DNA from 3 places in the Streptomyces sp. NPDC001407 genome. Region 3 is predicted to be linked to each of the others. Evidence: riboswitches for the same ligand, from Rfam matches in the RefSeq annotation. Region 3 holds a riboswitch; each other region holds the start of a gene.
What was found. Region 3 has a riboswitch for cyclic di-AMP ahead of ACFY1P_RS28715 (transglycosylase family protein). Riboswitches for the same ligand answer to the same signal wherever they lie in the genome.
Positions count from the first base shown of each region.

Region 1: another riboswitch for cyclic di-AMP. It lies ahead of ACFY1P_RS12895 (C40 family peptidase); the one in region 3 lies ahead of ACFY1P_RS28715 (transglycosylase family protein).
Region 2: another riboswitch for cyclic di-AMP. It lies ahead of ACFY1P_RS24290 (peptidoglycan DD-metalloendopeptidase family protein); the one in region 3 lies ahead of ACFY1P_RS28715 (transglycosylase family protein).

Region 1 is NZ_JBIAWF010000007.1:123,885-128,875, reverse strand. It holds gene ACFY1P_RS12910 (urease subunit alpha) at 1-939, opposite strand, end outside; gene ACFY1P_RS12905 (urease subunit beta) at 932-1,243, opposite strand; gene ACFY1P_RS12900 (urease subunit gamma) at 1,258-1,560, opposite strand; cyclic di-AMP (ydaO/yuaA leader) riboswitch at 2,337-2,534, shown strand; gene ACFY1P_RS12895 (C40 family peptidase) at 2,539-3,009, shown strand; gene ACFY1P_RS12890 (ATP-binding protein) at 3,089-3,529, opposite strand; gene ACFY1P_RS12885 (helix-turn-helix transcriptional regulator) at 3,771-4,640, shown strand; gene ACFY1P_RS12880 (DUF397 domain-containing protein) at 4,650-4,895, shown strand; gene ACFY1P_RS12875 (8-amino-7-oxononanoate synthase) at 4,898-4,991, opposite strand, start outside.
Region 2 is NZ_JBIAWF010000019.1:27,583-32,573, forward strand. It holds gene ACFY1P_RS24285 (MFS transporter) at 1-504, opposite strand, end outside; gene ACFY1P_RS24290 (peptidoglycan DD-metalloendopeptidase family protein) at 578-1,819, opposite strand; cyclic di-AMP (ydaO/yuaA leader) riboswitch at 1,831-1,965, opposite strand; gene ACFY1P_RS24295 (DEAD/DEAH box helicase) at 2,814-4,424, opposite strand; gene ACFY1P_RS24300 (cold-shock protein) at 4,669-4,872, opposite strand.
Region 3 is NZ_JBIAWF010000026.1:15,679-20,669, reverse strand. It holds gene eno (phosphopyruvate hydratase) at 1-1,029, opposite strand, end outside; gene ACFY1P_RS28715 (transglycosylase family protein) at 1,642-2,385, opposite strand; cyclic di-AMP (ydaO/yuaA leader) riboswitch at 2,389-2,555, opposite strand; gene ACFY1P_RS28710 (transglycosylase family protein) at 2,816-3,856, opposite strand; gene ACFY1P_RS28705 (cytochrome P450) at 4,021-4,991, opposite strand, start outside.

The DNA.
Region 1 (4,991 bases), on a different contig from region 3:
GACGGTGTGCGGCCGGGTCGGGTTGGTGGAGCTGGGGAGGACGTTGGCCTCGGAGACGACGGTGATGATGTCGGGCGCGTGCCCGCCGCCCGCGCCCTCGGTGTGGTAGGCGTGGAGGGTGCGTCCGGCGATCGCGGCGAGGGTGTCGCCGACGAAGCCCGCCTCGTTGAGCGTGTCGGTGTGGATGGCGAGCTGGGCGCCGCTCTCCTCGCAGACGGCCAGGCAGGCGTCGATGACGGCGGGGGTGGCCCCCCAGTCCTCGTGGATCTTGAAGCCGACGGCTCCGGCGCGCAGTTGGGCGCGCATGGAGTCGTAGGAGACGGTGTTGCCCTTGCCGAGGAAGCCGACGTTGAGCGGGTAGCCCTCCATCGCCTCGAACATCCGGGCAAGGTGCCAGGAGCCGGGGGTGATGGTGGTGGCCTTGCTGCCCTCGGCCGGGCCGGTGCCGCCGCCCACCAGCGTGGTGACGCCGGAGGCGAGGGCCTCGTCCGCGATCTGCGGGCAGATGAAGTGGACGTGGGCGTCGACGGCCCCGGCGGTGAGGATCTTCCCGTTGCCCGCGATGATCTCGGTCTCGGGGCCGATGACGAGGTCGGGGTGGACACCGTCCATGGTGTCGGGGTTGCCGGCCTTGCCGATGCCGGTGATGCGGCCGTCGCGGATGCCGATGTCGGCCTTGACGACGCCCCAGTGGTCGAGGACGACGGCGCCGGTGATGACGGTGTCGGGGGCGCCGTCGGCGCGGGTCGCGCGGGACTGGCCCATGGACTCCCGGATGACCTTGCCGCCGCCGAAGACCGCCTCGTCCCCGGCGTGGCCGGGGCCCCCGCTGCGGTCCTCCTCGATCTCGACGAGGAGGTCGGTGTCGGCGAGGCGGATGCGGTCGCCGACAGTGGGGCCGAACAGTTCCGCGTACGCGGCCCGGCTGAGCTCAGTCATCGAGCGGTCCTCCGCACTCGCCGCGCAGCCCCTCGACGATCCGCTTGCCGGCGATCGGCACCAGGCCGACCTCGACGGGGATGCCGGGCTCGAAGCGCACGGCGGTGCCGGCGGCGATGTCGAGCCGCTTGCCGCGCGCGGCGGCGCGGTCGAAGTCGAGGCCCGGGTTGGCCTCGGCGAAGTGATAGTGCGAGCCGACCTGCACGGGCCGGTCGGCGGCGTTGAGCACGGTGAGACGGGTGCGGTGGAGCCCCTGGTTGAGGGGTACGGGGGCGTCGGCGAGCAGGATCTCTCCGGGAATCATGGCGGTCTTCCCCTTCAGCCGATGGGCTCGTGCACGGTGACGAGCTTGGTGCCGTCCGGGAAGGTGGCCTCCACCTGGACCTCGTGGATCATCTCGGGTATGCCGCTCATCACTTCGTCGCGGGTGAGCACCTTGCGCCCGGAGGACATCAGCTCGGCGACGGTCCGGCCGTCGCGGGCGCCTTCCAGGACGTGGACGGTGATCAGGGCCACCGCCTCGGGGTGGTTGAGGAGCACCCCACGGGCGCGGCGCTTCTCGGCTACGTCGGCGGCCACATGGAGAAGCAGGCGTTCCTGCTCATGCGGGGAGAGTTGCATGCGTCCACCTCACTGACGAACCAGTCCCCCTAGCGGAACCCAACGGGGGCACACAAGAGTTCTACACACCTTTGACCTGGGGTTCTTCATCGGACGGCCAGGGATTGCAGATTAGAGCGGAAGCTTTTCCAACGCGTTAACTGACTCTTTGCGCATCCATGGCCAGAGGAGTCGGGAGGGACCGGAGGGGCGGAAGGGGCGGATCCGGCGATCCGGGCCGGGACTTGGTGCCGCTGCTGTCTGCATCTACTGGATCTTCTGGTCCGGATCACTCCGCCGCTCCCTCATGACACGTACGACGGACTACGGGCGCCGCAGACCGCGCGCGTCGGCCGCACGGGGCCGGGAGAAGTCCTCGCAGCCGCGTTCGAGGACGGTGGGCGGGAGTTGCCCGGGAGCACCCTGGCGCGTCCGGTGCCGGTCCGGGCCGGGGCGCGGCGGCGCGTCCGGGGCGCCATCCCGCTCACACTCCCGCCCGCGCCCATGGATCACGGGTCGGCGGGCGAATAAACACCGCTCCCCCAGACGCCGGACGGTGTCGTAGACGAGGCGCGGTGATCGATTTCAGCCGGGCACGCACGCCGCGCCGGAGCCCTGTCGACGGGCCCCAGGCCAGCGGCTCAACAGGGCTTCGCCGAAACGGACAATCCCCGTCGTGTCCAGCGGAATTGCCCAGGAGTGAGCAGCCTCACATACCTCTGGTTCCGCTCGGAATCCGTACCTGGGCTGCGCCAAGATCCCGTCGACGACAAGACCCCGCCATCCCGGCGGGGCGGTCCAGGCGGACGCCGAACCCCGCCGCTGTCTGGATGCCGGGTCGACCGATCGCACCGGTGGGGATGGAGGACCCGAGCACGGTGGGACGACCAAGAGTAGTGCGGTCGGCCCTTGGGGTGAAGCCGTTGACACGGCCGGGCATCTTCGCCTGCCCGAACCCGACAGGTCATCCTTCACAGGCGGCTGACGAAGGGTTGGCACATGGGCGCGCACAAACGTCCGTCAATGATGTCCAGGGCCGGCGCGGCCTCCGCGCTCACGCTCGCCGCCGTCGGCGCCACGGTGCTGGTGCCGGGCGGCGCGACAGGGGCAGCGGCATCGACCGTCGCCACCGAAGCACTGCACATCGCGGCCTCGAAACAGGGCTCGCCCTATCAATGGGGTGCGACCGGCCCTTACCGCTTCGACTGCTCGGGCCTGACCCTCTACTCCTTCAAGCGGGCCGGGAAGAGCCTGCCCCGCACCGCCGCCGAGCAGTACAACCGGACCACCCACATCTCCCGCTCCGCCCGCGAAGCCGGTGACCTGGTGTTCTTCGTCTCCGGCCAGGGTGTCTACCACGTCGGGATATACGCGGGTGGCGGCAAGATCTGGCACGCGCCCAAGACCGGCGCGGTGGTCCGTCTGGAGCGGATCTGGACGAACAACGTCCGCTACGGCCGGGTGGACTGACCGGCCCTCACGCCCGGCAGCACGCGGCCGCGACGCCGCGCCGGGGCCCCGCACGCCGTGCGGGGCCCCGGCCCCGCCCTCACCGTTCGGCGCTGAGGGCGGGCACCGTCCAGGGCAACGAGATCCACACGGTCTTGCCGCCGTCCGGGTTCGGGGTGAAGAAGACCCTTCCCCCGCGCTCCGCGGTGAGGCAGCGGATGATGACCAGGCCCCGCCCGTTGTCCTGCTGGACGGCGGCGGGCAGTCTGCGGGGCAAGCGCGGGTGGCTGTCCGTGACCCCGATCCGCAACTGCCGGTCGAGTTCGAGCCGGACCTCGACGGTGAAGGTGGGCGACTGGCCGCGGGTGTGCTGCACGGCGTTGGTGGCGAGCTCGGAGACGATCAGCCGCACGGTCTCGGCGGCTTCCGTGCCGCCCGGCAGCCCCCAGTCCGCGAGCACGCCGGCCACATAGCGGCGTGCGGTGGAGACCGAGGCGGGGGCGCTCGGCAGGGTGACGGTGGCTTCTTGATGATCTGCCATGGCGCAGTCCCTTTCCCGCCGGGAGCGGACTCCGACGCAATGCGCCGTGAAGTCGAGAGCGCTTCCGGTCGGCTCTGCGCGACAGCCTGCCACCGGAAATGGTGAGGATGCGGGCGATCTCCCGAGATCTGCATATATCTGTCGCTCGAAGCGGTGAACTCTACGACGAGCGACCGGATTCCGGCGGCACAGTGGTCTATTGACAAGAAACACCAGGTTCACCACGGGCGGAGGCAGGGCTATGCGAAACGGACCCGCGGTGCGCCGCCGCAAACTCGGCGGTGAGCTGCGCCGCCAGCGCGAACTCGCGGGACTGACCAGCCTGGAGGCCGCCCACGCGGTGGGCTGGCACCAGTCGAAAGTCAGCCGGATCGAGACGGGCAGCAGTGGCGTGAAGTCCTCGGACGTCGCGCTGCTGCTGGACGCGTACGGAGTGTCGGACCCCGAACTGCGCGCGCTGCTGGGAGCGCTGTGCGGGGCGGGCACCGCCGATGCGGAGGGCGGCCGCCGGGGCTGGTGGTACGCCTACCGCAATCTGCTGCCCCCGGCGTATCTCGACTTCATCAGCCTGGAATCGGAGGCGTCGCGGTTACGCACCCTGGAGACGACGGTCGTGCCGGGCCTCCTCCAGACTCCCGCCTACGCCCGCGCCGTGACCCGTGCGGCGCTCAACGACCCGCCGCCGGAACAGGTCGAGAAGCTGGTCCGGGTGCGCATGGCACGGCAGTCGGTGCTGGGTGGCGCCAGCCCACTGGAGTTGTGCGCCGTGCTGGACGAGGCGGTGCTCCGCCATCAGGTCGGCGGACGGGAGGTCATGGCCGGGCAGTTGCGACACCTGGTGGAAACGGGTGCACAGCGTCATGTGCGGCTGCATGTACTGCCGTTCTCCAGGAGCGGCCACATTGGCATCACCGGGCCTTTTGTTATTTTCTCATTTCCGCGCATTGCTGATCTGGACGTGGTTGTTCTCGACCATTTGACGAGTAGCCTCTACCTGGAGCGGAAAGAAGACCTCCGGGCGTACGCCGCCGCATTCACCACGCTGCGGGCGCACGCCCTCTCGCACGAGAACTCGCTGGATTTCATCGCCGGGATCAACGACGGCGCGTAAGGAGGCACCATGTCCGCAATGCCTCGGTACGTACCTTCCCATTCGGCCCTGTGCGGCGCAGTGTGGCGACGCAGCAGTTACAGCACCGGAATGAACAACTGCGTAGAGACGGCCGGTCCGGCCCCCGGGCTCCTGGCCGTGCGCGACTCGAAGAACACCGCCCTGTCCGCCCTGTTGCTCTCCCCCGCCGCCTGGTCCTCCTTCATCACAGGACTGTGCGACGGCTCCCTCCGTCCCCCCGACCGCACGGACTGAGCTCAGGCGGCCGGCGCGGTCCGTACGACCGTGCCGACCGCCTCCTCGATCTGCCGGTCCGACAGGTCCGCGCGGGCGGTCAGCCGCAGCCGCGAG
Region 2 (4,991 bases), on a different contig from region 3:
ACCGCCGACCGCGCCGATCCAGAAACTGCCGTTGATGATGAGGTCGACCCGGCCGCGATAGGCGGCGGGGATCAGTTCGTCGATGGCGGAATTGATGGCCGCGTACTCGCCTCCGATGCCGAATCCGGTCAGGAAGCGGAAGGTGAAGAACCACCAGGAGGAGAACGACAGGGCGGTCAGTGCCGTCGCGGCCAGATAGACGGCGAGGGTGACGATGAACAGCTTCTTGCGGCCGAACCGGTCGGTGAGACGGCCGAAGAAGAGCGCGCCGGAACACGCCCCCGCCACATAGAGGGCCGCGGCCAGGCCGGTGATCTCGCCCGAGGTGACCGGCAGGCCGCTGCCCCGCTCGGCGAGGCGGCCGGCGATGTTGCCGACGACCGTGACCTCCAGGCCGTCCAGGATCCAGACGGTGCCGAGGCCGATCACCACCATCCAGTGCCAGCGGGACCAGGGGAGGCGGTCCAGACGGGCCGGTACGGAGGTGGTGATCGTGGCTGTCACGGCATCCGAGTGCCCCTGTCCGCGACAGGTATGCGCGGCGGACGCGCGACACCGTACGGGGACGGGCCCGGGGCTACGGCTCCAGGCCCCGCTCGCGCAGCCAGGGCAGCGGGTCGACCGGGGCCCCGCCGTCCGGGCGGATCTCCAGGTGGAGGTGCGGGCCGGTGACATTGCCGGTGGCGCCCACGCGGCCGATCACGTCACCGCTGTTCACCTTGCCCGACGTGACCACCATCGACGACAGGTGGCAGAACCACACCTCCGTGCCGTCGTCCAGCTTCAGCACGATGCGGTAGCCGTACGCGCCCGCCCACCCGGCGTGGGTGATCGTGCCGCTGCCGATCGCCTTGACCGGCGTGCCGGTCGGGGCCGCGAAGTCCTCGCCGGTGTGGTTCGCGGACCACATGTTGCCCGCCTGACCGAAGCCGGCGGTCAGGGTGTACGAGCCGACGGGGAGGGTGTACGCGCCGGGGCTGTGCGCGGCGGGCGTACGGGGGCCGGTGTCGGTGGGGTCGGCAGCGGCGTCCTCCGCGGCCGCCGGACGGGCCTCGGTCCGCGCCGCCTTCGCCTGCTCGGCCTCGGCGGCCTTCGCCGCCCTCTCCGCCTCGGCCGCTCTTCCGGCCTCGGCCGCCCGCGCCGCCTTCTTCGCCGCCGCCTCGGCCGCCTCGCGCTGGGCGGCCTCGCGCGCCTGGTCGTCGGCGCCGTTCTGCTGGTGCTCGGCCTGCTGGAGGATGCGGGCGCGCAGGGCTTCGCCCGCGTTCGTGGCTCCCTGAGCGGCTTCCTCGGTGCTCAGGCCGGCCTGGGTGAGCGGCTGCTCGGCAGCGGGCGCGGCGGGCGCGGCCTCCTCCTCGTGCGCCTGGCCGCCACCGAGGAGGGACCCGGCCAGGTCGGGTACCGATATCGGTGCCGCCGGACGGTCCTGCGCGCTCGCCATGCCGCCCGCGCCGACCGCCGCGATGACGCCGACGCCGAGGACGGCGCCGCTGCGGGCCATCGTGCCGCCGCGCTGCTTGGCGACGCGGTGCCGGCCGCCGCTCCCGCCACGGGCCGGGGTGGCGGCGGGGTCGGTCACGGCAGGCTCGGTCACGGCCCAGTGGGGAACGGTCGGTTGAGAGCCCGTCGGCTGAGGCACCGTCCGCTGAGGAGCGACGGCGAAGCCCGGTGCCGGAGGAGCGATCGCGGGCTCGTCGGCCGTGCCCGGCGGAGGCGTCGCCATATGGGCGGTCATATACGCGGGCACGATCGGAAGTTCAGGTGCGTAGGGCTCGTACGACCCGTGCAGAGTGGGGTCGAGGACAGGCTCGTTGGACGCCACGGGGGCGCACTCCTTTCCTTCCTTCTCGCCTACCGGGTTAGCTGTCGGGTTCGGAGCAGGAAGGTCTCCTACGAGCCGGGTGCGGCCCGATTCACCCCAGGGCGAGTGGTTCCCCGGTTCCCAGATGGTGCTGGTGTATCAGCTCTTGCTGTGCCCGCGGGATTCGGCGAAGGCGCACGGCGCCGCCTCTTGCGACGGTGATGAGGACCGCACGTCGTTATCGAACGTTAATAGACAGACCGTGCAGTTTCCAAGCCGAAAGGCTGAATCGGTCGGCTCCTTGGTCAGGACTTGGCGAGGAGGCCGACTTCTTAATGTGGTCCTTATTCCGAGGGAATGCGGAACGATCAAGATCCACTACTGGGGGTGGGGGGCGGATTTGGGCTCAGCGGCGGGGATGTTCTCCCACCCCGCCGCTTCCTGGCTGTGTCTTGGGGCTCCGCGTGGGGGCTCCGCCTTGGCCCCCTGGCTGCGGGTGGGTGGGCGCCTGCGGCGGGCTTTTTCCCCTACCCCGCCCCTTCCCGAAACTGGGGCTCCGCCCCAGACCCCGACCTGCACGCCCGATGCCGCCTGCGGCGGGGGCGGCCTGCGGCCGCGTCCTCAAACTCCCCCAGCTACCTCCCCCAGACTCCGTCCGGGGGTGCCCCCAGAGGTGCCCCCAACGGGCTGAAAAACAAAAGCATGGCGTGCCCCGAAGCGTGATGTCACCCTCCGGTGGGAGGGGGTGGGGTCGGAGGGTGGGGTTCTGGAACGCGGTGCGACTTCACGGCAATACGAGGCACGGCGCCCGCACCGCGTTCCAGGTCCTCAGCCCGGAGGCCCCACTCCCGGCACCCACCACAACCCAAGCCCGGCCGGCGATTGAGGCCACCCGCCGCAGGCGCAACGCACCCGCACCCAGAACCGCCCCCGCACCCAGCGGAAAGCGCACCCACCACAACCCAGCCCGGCCGGCGATTGAGGCCACGCCCGCAAGGGCGTCCAAACCCGACCGTCAGACCTTGGGCCCGCGCCGCGAGCCCCCGCCCCCGCCGCCCCGGCGAACCGCATTGCCCGGCCGCGTCCCACCAGACCGGCGCGAGCCGCCGCCCTGACCCTGACCCGTGCCGGTGCCGAAGCCGCGGTAGCCGCCACCACCATTGCCGGCGTTCGGCTCCGTACGCGTACGGCCGCGAGCACCCGAGCCCGAACCGCGCGAGCGGGACGGCTTCTTCGCGCCTGCCTGCCCCTGCGGCTGCGCGGCGACCGGAGGCGCTATGACCACCGCGACACCACTGGGCTCACGCGCCCCGGTGATCCGCTCCAGCTCGGGGTCGCGGGGGTGCGTCTTGAGGACGTTGGGGGTGATCTTCGCCGTGGCCATCATGCGGGTCATCTCGCGCCGCTGCTCGGGCAGGACGAGGGTGACGACCGTGCCGGACTCGCCCGCGCGGGCCGTGCGGCCGCCGCGGTGCAGGTAGTCCTTGTGGTCCATCGGCGGGTCGATGTTCACGACGAGGTCGAGGCCGTCGATGTGGATGCCGCGGGCGGCGACGTTGGTGGCGACCAGCGCGGTGACCTGGTCCGTACGGAAGAGCTCCAGCGTGCGGTTGCGCTGCGGCTGGCTCTTGCCGCCGTGCAGCGCCCCGGCGCGCACGCCCTCGGAGAGCAGCTTCTTCACCAGGCGGTCGGCGCCGCGCTTGGTGTCGACGAACATGATCACGCGGCCTTCGCGGGCGGCGATCCGGGTGACCGCTTCCTTCTTGTCCGCGTCGGTCACGAAGAGCAGGTGGTGCTCCATCGTGGAGACCGCGCCGACCGAGGCGTCGACGGAGTGCGTCACCGGGTCGGAGAGGAAGCGGCGCACGAGGCGGTCGACGTTGCGGTCCAGGGTCGCGGAGAACAGCATGCGCTGGCCGTCCGGGTCGACCTGGTCGAGCAGCTTGGTGACCTGCGGCAGGAAGCCCATGTCGGCCATCTGGTCGGCCTCGTCCAGGACCGTGATCCGCACGTCGCCGAGCTTGCAGTCGCCGCGCTGGATCAGATCGGCGAGCCGGCCGGGGGTGGCGACCAGGACCTCGGCGCCGCGCGCCAGGCTCTGCGCCTGCCGGCCGATGGACATGCCGCCGACGACGGTGGCGATCCGCAGGTTGACCGCGGTGGCGTACGGGCTGAGGGAGTCGGTGACCTGCTGCGCCAGCTCGCGGGTGGGGACGAGCACGAGGGCGAGCGGGCGGCCCGGCTCGGCGCGGCGGCCGGTCGTGCGGGCGAGCAGCGCCAGACCGAAGGCCAGCGTCTTGCCGGAGCCCGTACGGCCGCGGCCGAGGACGTCACGGCCGCTCAGCGAGTTGGGAAGGGTGGCGGCCTGGATCGGGAACGGCTCGGTGACGCCTTCGCGGGTCAGCGTGGCGAGCAGGCCGTTTGGCATGTCCAGGTCGGCGAAGGAGGCCACCGGCGGCAGGGCCGGGGTGGTGGAGACCGGAGTCTCGAACTCCCCCTGGACGGGAGCCGCGGGACGGCGGCGGGGCGCCTGGCCGCCGCGGGCGGACTGGCCGCCGCCACCGCGCTGGCGGGGCGGACGGGCGGAGCCGCCGTCGGAGGAGGAAGAACGGGCGGAGCGAGTCATACGGGGACCTTCCCTCAATGGGGTGGCACGCCCGGAAGATAAGACTTCGCTTCGCGGGACCGTCCTCGGACGGACGGGCGGCGGAAAAGCCTGGGCGCGCTTGGTGCGGGGGCAGCAATGGGGCCCGCACCCAGTGGTGCGGGCCCCATTACGTGGTGCTTCATGCGGTGCCCGGCGAGGACGTCGGACTCATGGCGCGAGGGCCGTAAGTCCCGTCACCCGGACCGGGTGGGCATGTGAATCGTCAGGCAGCGACGATGTTCTCGGCCTGCAGGCCCTTCTGGCCCTGCGTGACGTCGAAGGAAACCTTCTGGCCCTCGAGCAGCTCACGGAAGCCGGAGGAGGCGATGTTCGAGTAGTGGGCGAAGACGTCCGGGCCGCCGCCGTCCTGCTCGATGAAGCCGAAGCCCTTTTCCGAGTTGAACCACTTCACGGTGCCAGTAGCCATGTCTATCTCCTTGTGAATGGGATGGGCCCCACACCGGAATAGACCGGCAAAAACAAAAATGCGCCTTCGGCTACATAACCGTCAGGCGCACACGAGTTCATGGGTACCACAACTGCAAC
Region 3 (4,991 bases):
GGTCAGCGAGCCGATCTGGTTGACCTTGACCAGCAGGGCGTTGGCGGCGCCCTCCTCGATGCCGCGGCCGAGGCGCTCGGGGTTGGTGACGAACAGGTCGTCACCGACGATCTGCACCTTGTCGCCGAGGCGCTCGGTGAGGGTCTTCCAGCCGTCCCAGTCGTCCTCGAACAGCGGGTCCTCGATGGAGACCAGCGGGTACGCGGCGACGAGCTCGGCGTAGTAGTCCGTCATCTCGGAGGCCGAGCGGGACTTGCCCTCGAAGTTGTACGAGCCGTCCTTGTAGAACTCGGAGGCGGCGACGTCCAGGGCGAGCGCGATGTCCTGGCCGGGGGTGTAACCGGCCTGCTTGATGGCCTCGAGGATGAGGTCGAGGGCCTCGCGGTTGGAGCCCAGGTTCGGGGCGAAGCCGCCCTCGTCGCCGAGGCCGGTGGACAGGCCCTTGGCCTTCAGCACGGACTTGAGGGTGTGGTAGACCTCGGCGCCCCAGCGCAGGGCCTCGGAGAAGGACTCCGCGCCGATCGGGGCGATCATGAACTCCTGGATGTCCACGTTGGAGTCGGCGTGCGACCCACCGTTGAGGATGTTCATCATCGGAACGGGCAGCAGGTGCGCGTTCGGGCCGCCCAGGTAGCGGAACAGCGGCAGGTCGGAGGCCTCGGACGCGGCGTGCGCGACGGCGAGGGAGACGCCGAGGATGGCGTTGGCGCCGAGCGAGCCCTTGTTGTCGGTGGCGTCCAGGTCGAACATGGCCTGGTCGATCAGGCGCTGCTCGGTGGCGTCGTAGCCGACGAGCTCCGGGCCGATCTGCTCGATGACGGCCAGGACGGCCTTCTCGACGCCCTTGCCGAGGTAACGGTTCTTGTCACCGTCACGGAGCTCGATGGCCTCGAAGGCACCGGTCGAGGCACCGGACGGCACGGCGGCACGGCCCGTGGAGCCGTCGTCGAGGCCGACCTCGACCTCGACCGTGGGGTTGCCTCGCGAGTCGAGGATCTCGCGAGCTACGACGACGTCGATGGACGGCACGAGGGTCTCCTTCGTGTGTGTCTGGAGTTCTGCGAGCACGAGCCTAACGGGCGGCGGGGGGTCGCCCTGCCGTCGGGACGGCCCACGGGCCGAAAAATGCCACAAAGGCGCAGATGGCGGGGCGAATGGCGGCAATGTTCGCTGAGCGATGAAGTGGGCCGGGGTTGGGTGCGGGTTGCTTTGCGCCTGCGGCGGGCTTTTGTTCCCCTACCCGCCCCTTCCCGAAACCGGGGAGACCCCGGACCCCTACCCGGCTTCGCCGGGTGTCCTCAAGCGCCGGACGGGCTGGATGTGCGGTCCGTAGTCCGTTGCCTGCGACGCTGGATTGCGGGCCGCAGGTTACGAACCCACGCTCCGTGCAATCCAGCCCGTCCGGCGTTTGAGGACACCGCGCGTCAGCGCGGTCAGGGGTCTGGGGCGAAGCCCCAGTTTCGGGAAGGGGCGGGGTAGGGGAACAAAGCGCCGCAGGCGCAGTCAAGCCGCACCCGGGCACGGGTCCGGGGCGGAGCCGCGCATCAGATGCTGCGGGAAGGGGCGGGGCCGGGGAAACAAACGAACCCCGCTCCGGCGCGCTCGGGGTACGCGTCGGGGCGGGGCCGTGGGGCTGAGGCGTCAGCTCAGGTGCAGGTGCTGACCCGGGAAGATCAGGTCGGCGTTGTCGACGACGTCCTTGTTGAGGTCGTAGAGCTTCTCCCAGCCGCCCTTGACCTTGTTCGCATCGGCGATCTTGCCGAGCGTGTCGCCTTCCTTGACCTCGTACTCGCCGTCACCCTTCTTCACCGTCTTCGGGGCGGCGTGCTTCGGCGCGGTCTGCTTCGGGGCCGGGGCGGCCTCGGACTCGTCCTCGTCGGAGCTCTGCGCCTGCGGCGCGGCGTGCTTCGGGGTGGTCTTCTTCGGCGTGGCCTGGCGCTCGCTGCGGTCGGCGTGCGACTTCGTGGAGGTGCCGCGGTCGGCCTTCTCCGAGCCGGAGGTGTCCGCGCCGGCACCCGAACCACCGGGGGTCATGCCGGACACGGCGCAGCCCCAGGCGCCCGGGCCCTGCATGGCGAGGAGCTTCTCGGCGACGGCGATCTGCTGGGACTTGCTGGCGTGGTCGGCTCGGTCGGCGTAGCTCTGGCCGCCGGCGGCGTTCCAGGAGGACTGCGAGAACTGCAGGCCGCCGTAGTAGCCGTTGCCGGTGTTGATGGACCAGTTACCGCCGGACTCGCACTGGGCGACCTTGTCCCAGGTGGAGACGGAGGCGGCGTTCGCGGAGGTCGCGATCATCAGCGGGGCCGCGACCGCGGCGCCGGTGACACCGGCGAGCGTGACGATGCGGACGGCCTTGGACGGACGACGGTGCTTGCCCTTGGACATGAGTCGTTTCCTCACCGACGCCTACGAGGTGAGCTGTCGGGTTCGGGCTGTGAGTTCGCCCGGCCTCGTGTGCGAGCACACTCGGCTTCACCCCAAGCCGTTCCGGTCCTCGCGGACCGTTCCGGCGCCTACCTTGGTTCCCCCGCTCCTGCCTACGGCGCTTTCGCGACGACTCCGCCGGTCGCCGGCAGGATTCGGCGTGGCGACCGTGGTGCTCGCGGTGGCGAGCGGTCATGACGGTAAGCACTCCGGGCCGACGGGTTCAAACCCCTCTTTCCAGCCACAGTTGCCTCTTGTTACCCATGGAAACCTGACATATCCGCAGGTGGGAGCGGGTGCGCCAAGTTTCGGAGGAGGCCGTTCCGCGGAAGTTCAACGAGACCCATGTCTCACTTTCGACTGGAACGGACATTCCCCCCGAACTGTCGGGCTATTTACCGACCTCAAGCCGCTGACCAGGAAGGATCAGATCGGGATCGGATCCGACAACTTTCTCGTTCCGCTGGTACAGCGATTGCCATCCACCGCTAACGGAGTGAGCCTCCGCGATGACTGACAGGTTGTCACCCGGCCGCACGGTGTAATCCCCCGCGGCGGGCCTGCCGGTGCGGGCGTCATCGCCACCCCGGGACGCGCGGCCCTCGTCGTCCGAACGCGGCGGCTCCGCGCGGTGCTTGCCCGAGCCGGAACCGGAGCCCGGGTCCGAGCTCGAACCGGAGCCGGGCTCCGGGCTGCCGGTGGACGGCGCGTGCGGCGACGCGGGGTCCGTGGGCCGCTCACCGGCGGACGGGTCGGTGGGTGCCTGCGTGGACGGCGAAGCGCCCGACGTGGGGATTTCGGTGGGATCGCCCGTGGGTCCGCTCGTGGGACCCGTCGTGGGACCGCCCGGGTCCTTGCGGTGCTTGCCGCCCTCGGGCTTGTCGCTCTTGCCGCTCGCGGAAGGCGAGGGCGTCCCGGAAGAGGGCTTCGCATCCGGCTTCGCGTCCGGGTTTGCGGACGGTGAGGCCGGGGCAGCCGGGGAAGCGGTGGAGTCCGACGGCGCGGAGCCGCCCGTCGCGGGTGCGGAGGGAGTGCGCTCCGGTGCACGAGGCGCGGGCGCGTCGTACGTGGGCTCCTTGGTGCTGCCGGGGGTCACCTCCGGAGCCTCGCCGCCCTTGGTGAGGCCCGCGGCGGAGCCGCAGGACTGCCAGGTGCTCGCCCCGGCGTTCAGGACGTTCTCGGCGACGGCGATCTGCTGCTGCCGGCTGGCGAGGTCGGGCCGCGGGGCGTACGTCCGGCCGCCGTACTGCTCCCACAGCTCCTGGGTCATCTGCAGCCCGCCGTACGCGCCGTTGCCGGAGTTGGTGCTCCACGTCCCGCCGGACTCGCACTGGGCGACGCGGTCCCACGTGGGGGCGCCGGCGGCGTTGGCGCCGGTGGCCGCGAGCAGCGGCATGGCGAGGGCCGAGCCCGTCACCCCCGCTGCGACCACGACGGCGGGTACCTGACGGGGGCGACGATGTCGACCGTTCCCGGAGCGCATGCGATGGCCTCTCGTGTGGCGGCGAATATGGTGGTCGAACATAGCCACCGCCCTCACGAGTCACAAGCCGGTGTAGCGCAGGTCACGCGGTGGTCACGCCAGTTGACGCAGGGTCATCCGGAGCGCGGTGCGAACTCGACCGGCAGGGTGCGCAGTCCGCGCATGATGAGCCCGCCGCGCCACCGCAACTCCTCGGGGTCGACGGAAAGCCGCAGGTCAGGGAGGCGGCGCAGCAGTGTCGCGAGCGCGGTCCTGCCTTCGAGGCGGGCCAGCGGGGCGCCCAGGCAGTAGTGGATTCCGTGCCCGTATCCGAGGTGCTGGTTGTCGGCCCGGGAGAGGTCGAGGGTGTCGGGCTCCGCGAAGCGTTCCGGGTCCCGGTCGGCGGCCGCGAGGACGACGAGCACGGGGTCGCCCTCGGCGATGCGCTGACCGCCGATCGTCAGCTCCTGCTTGGCGAACCGCCAGGTGGCGAGCTCCACCGGGCCGTCGTACCGCAGCAGTTCCTCCACGCCGGTGGCGAGCAGGCTCTCGTCCCCTTCGGCGAGCGCGAGTTGGAGCCGCTCGCGCTGCCCCGGATTGCGCAGGAGTGCGTGAAGACCGTTACCGATCAGGTTCACAGTTGTTTCGAAACCCGCAAAGAGGAGGATGAAGGCCATGGCCGCGGCCTCGTTCTCGGTGAGGTGCTCACCGTGGTCGCTTGCCCGGATCAGACCCGAAATCAGATCCTCGCCGGGGTTCTCCCGCTTTCGGTGGATCAGCTCCGCCAGATAGGTGCGCATCTTCTTCACCGCGCGCGCGACGCCGCCGCGCGGTCCGCCGCCGTGGCGGATCATCATGCCCGCCCAGTCGCGGAAGTCGTCCTGGTCCTCGGCCGGCACGCCGAGCAGGTCGCAGATGGCATAGATAGGGAGGGGAAAGGCGAACTCGTGGATGAGGTCGGCGCTCCCCCGCGCGCAGAAGTCGTCGATGAGCTTGTCGGTCAGCTCCTGGACGCGCGGTGCGAACTCGGCGACGCGACCCGGCGTGAACGCCTTGGACACCAGCCGCCGCAGCCGGGTGTGGTCCGGCGGGTCGATGTTGAGCA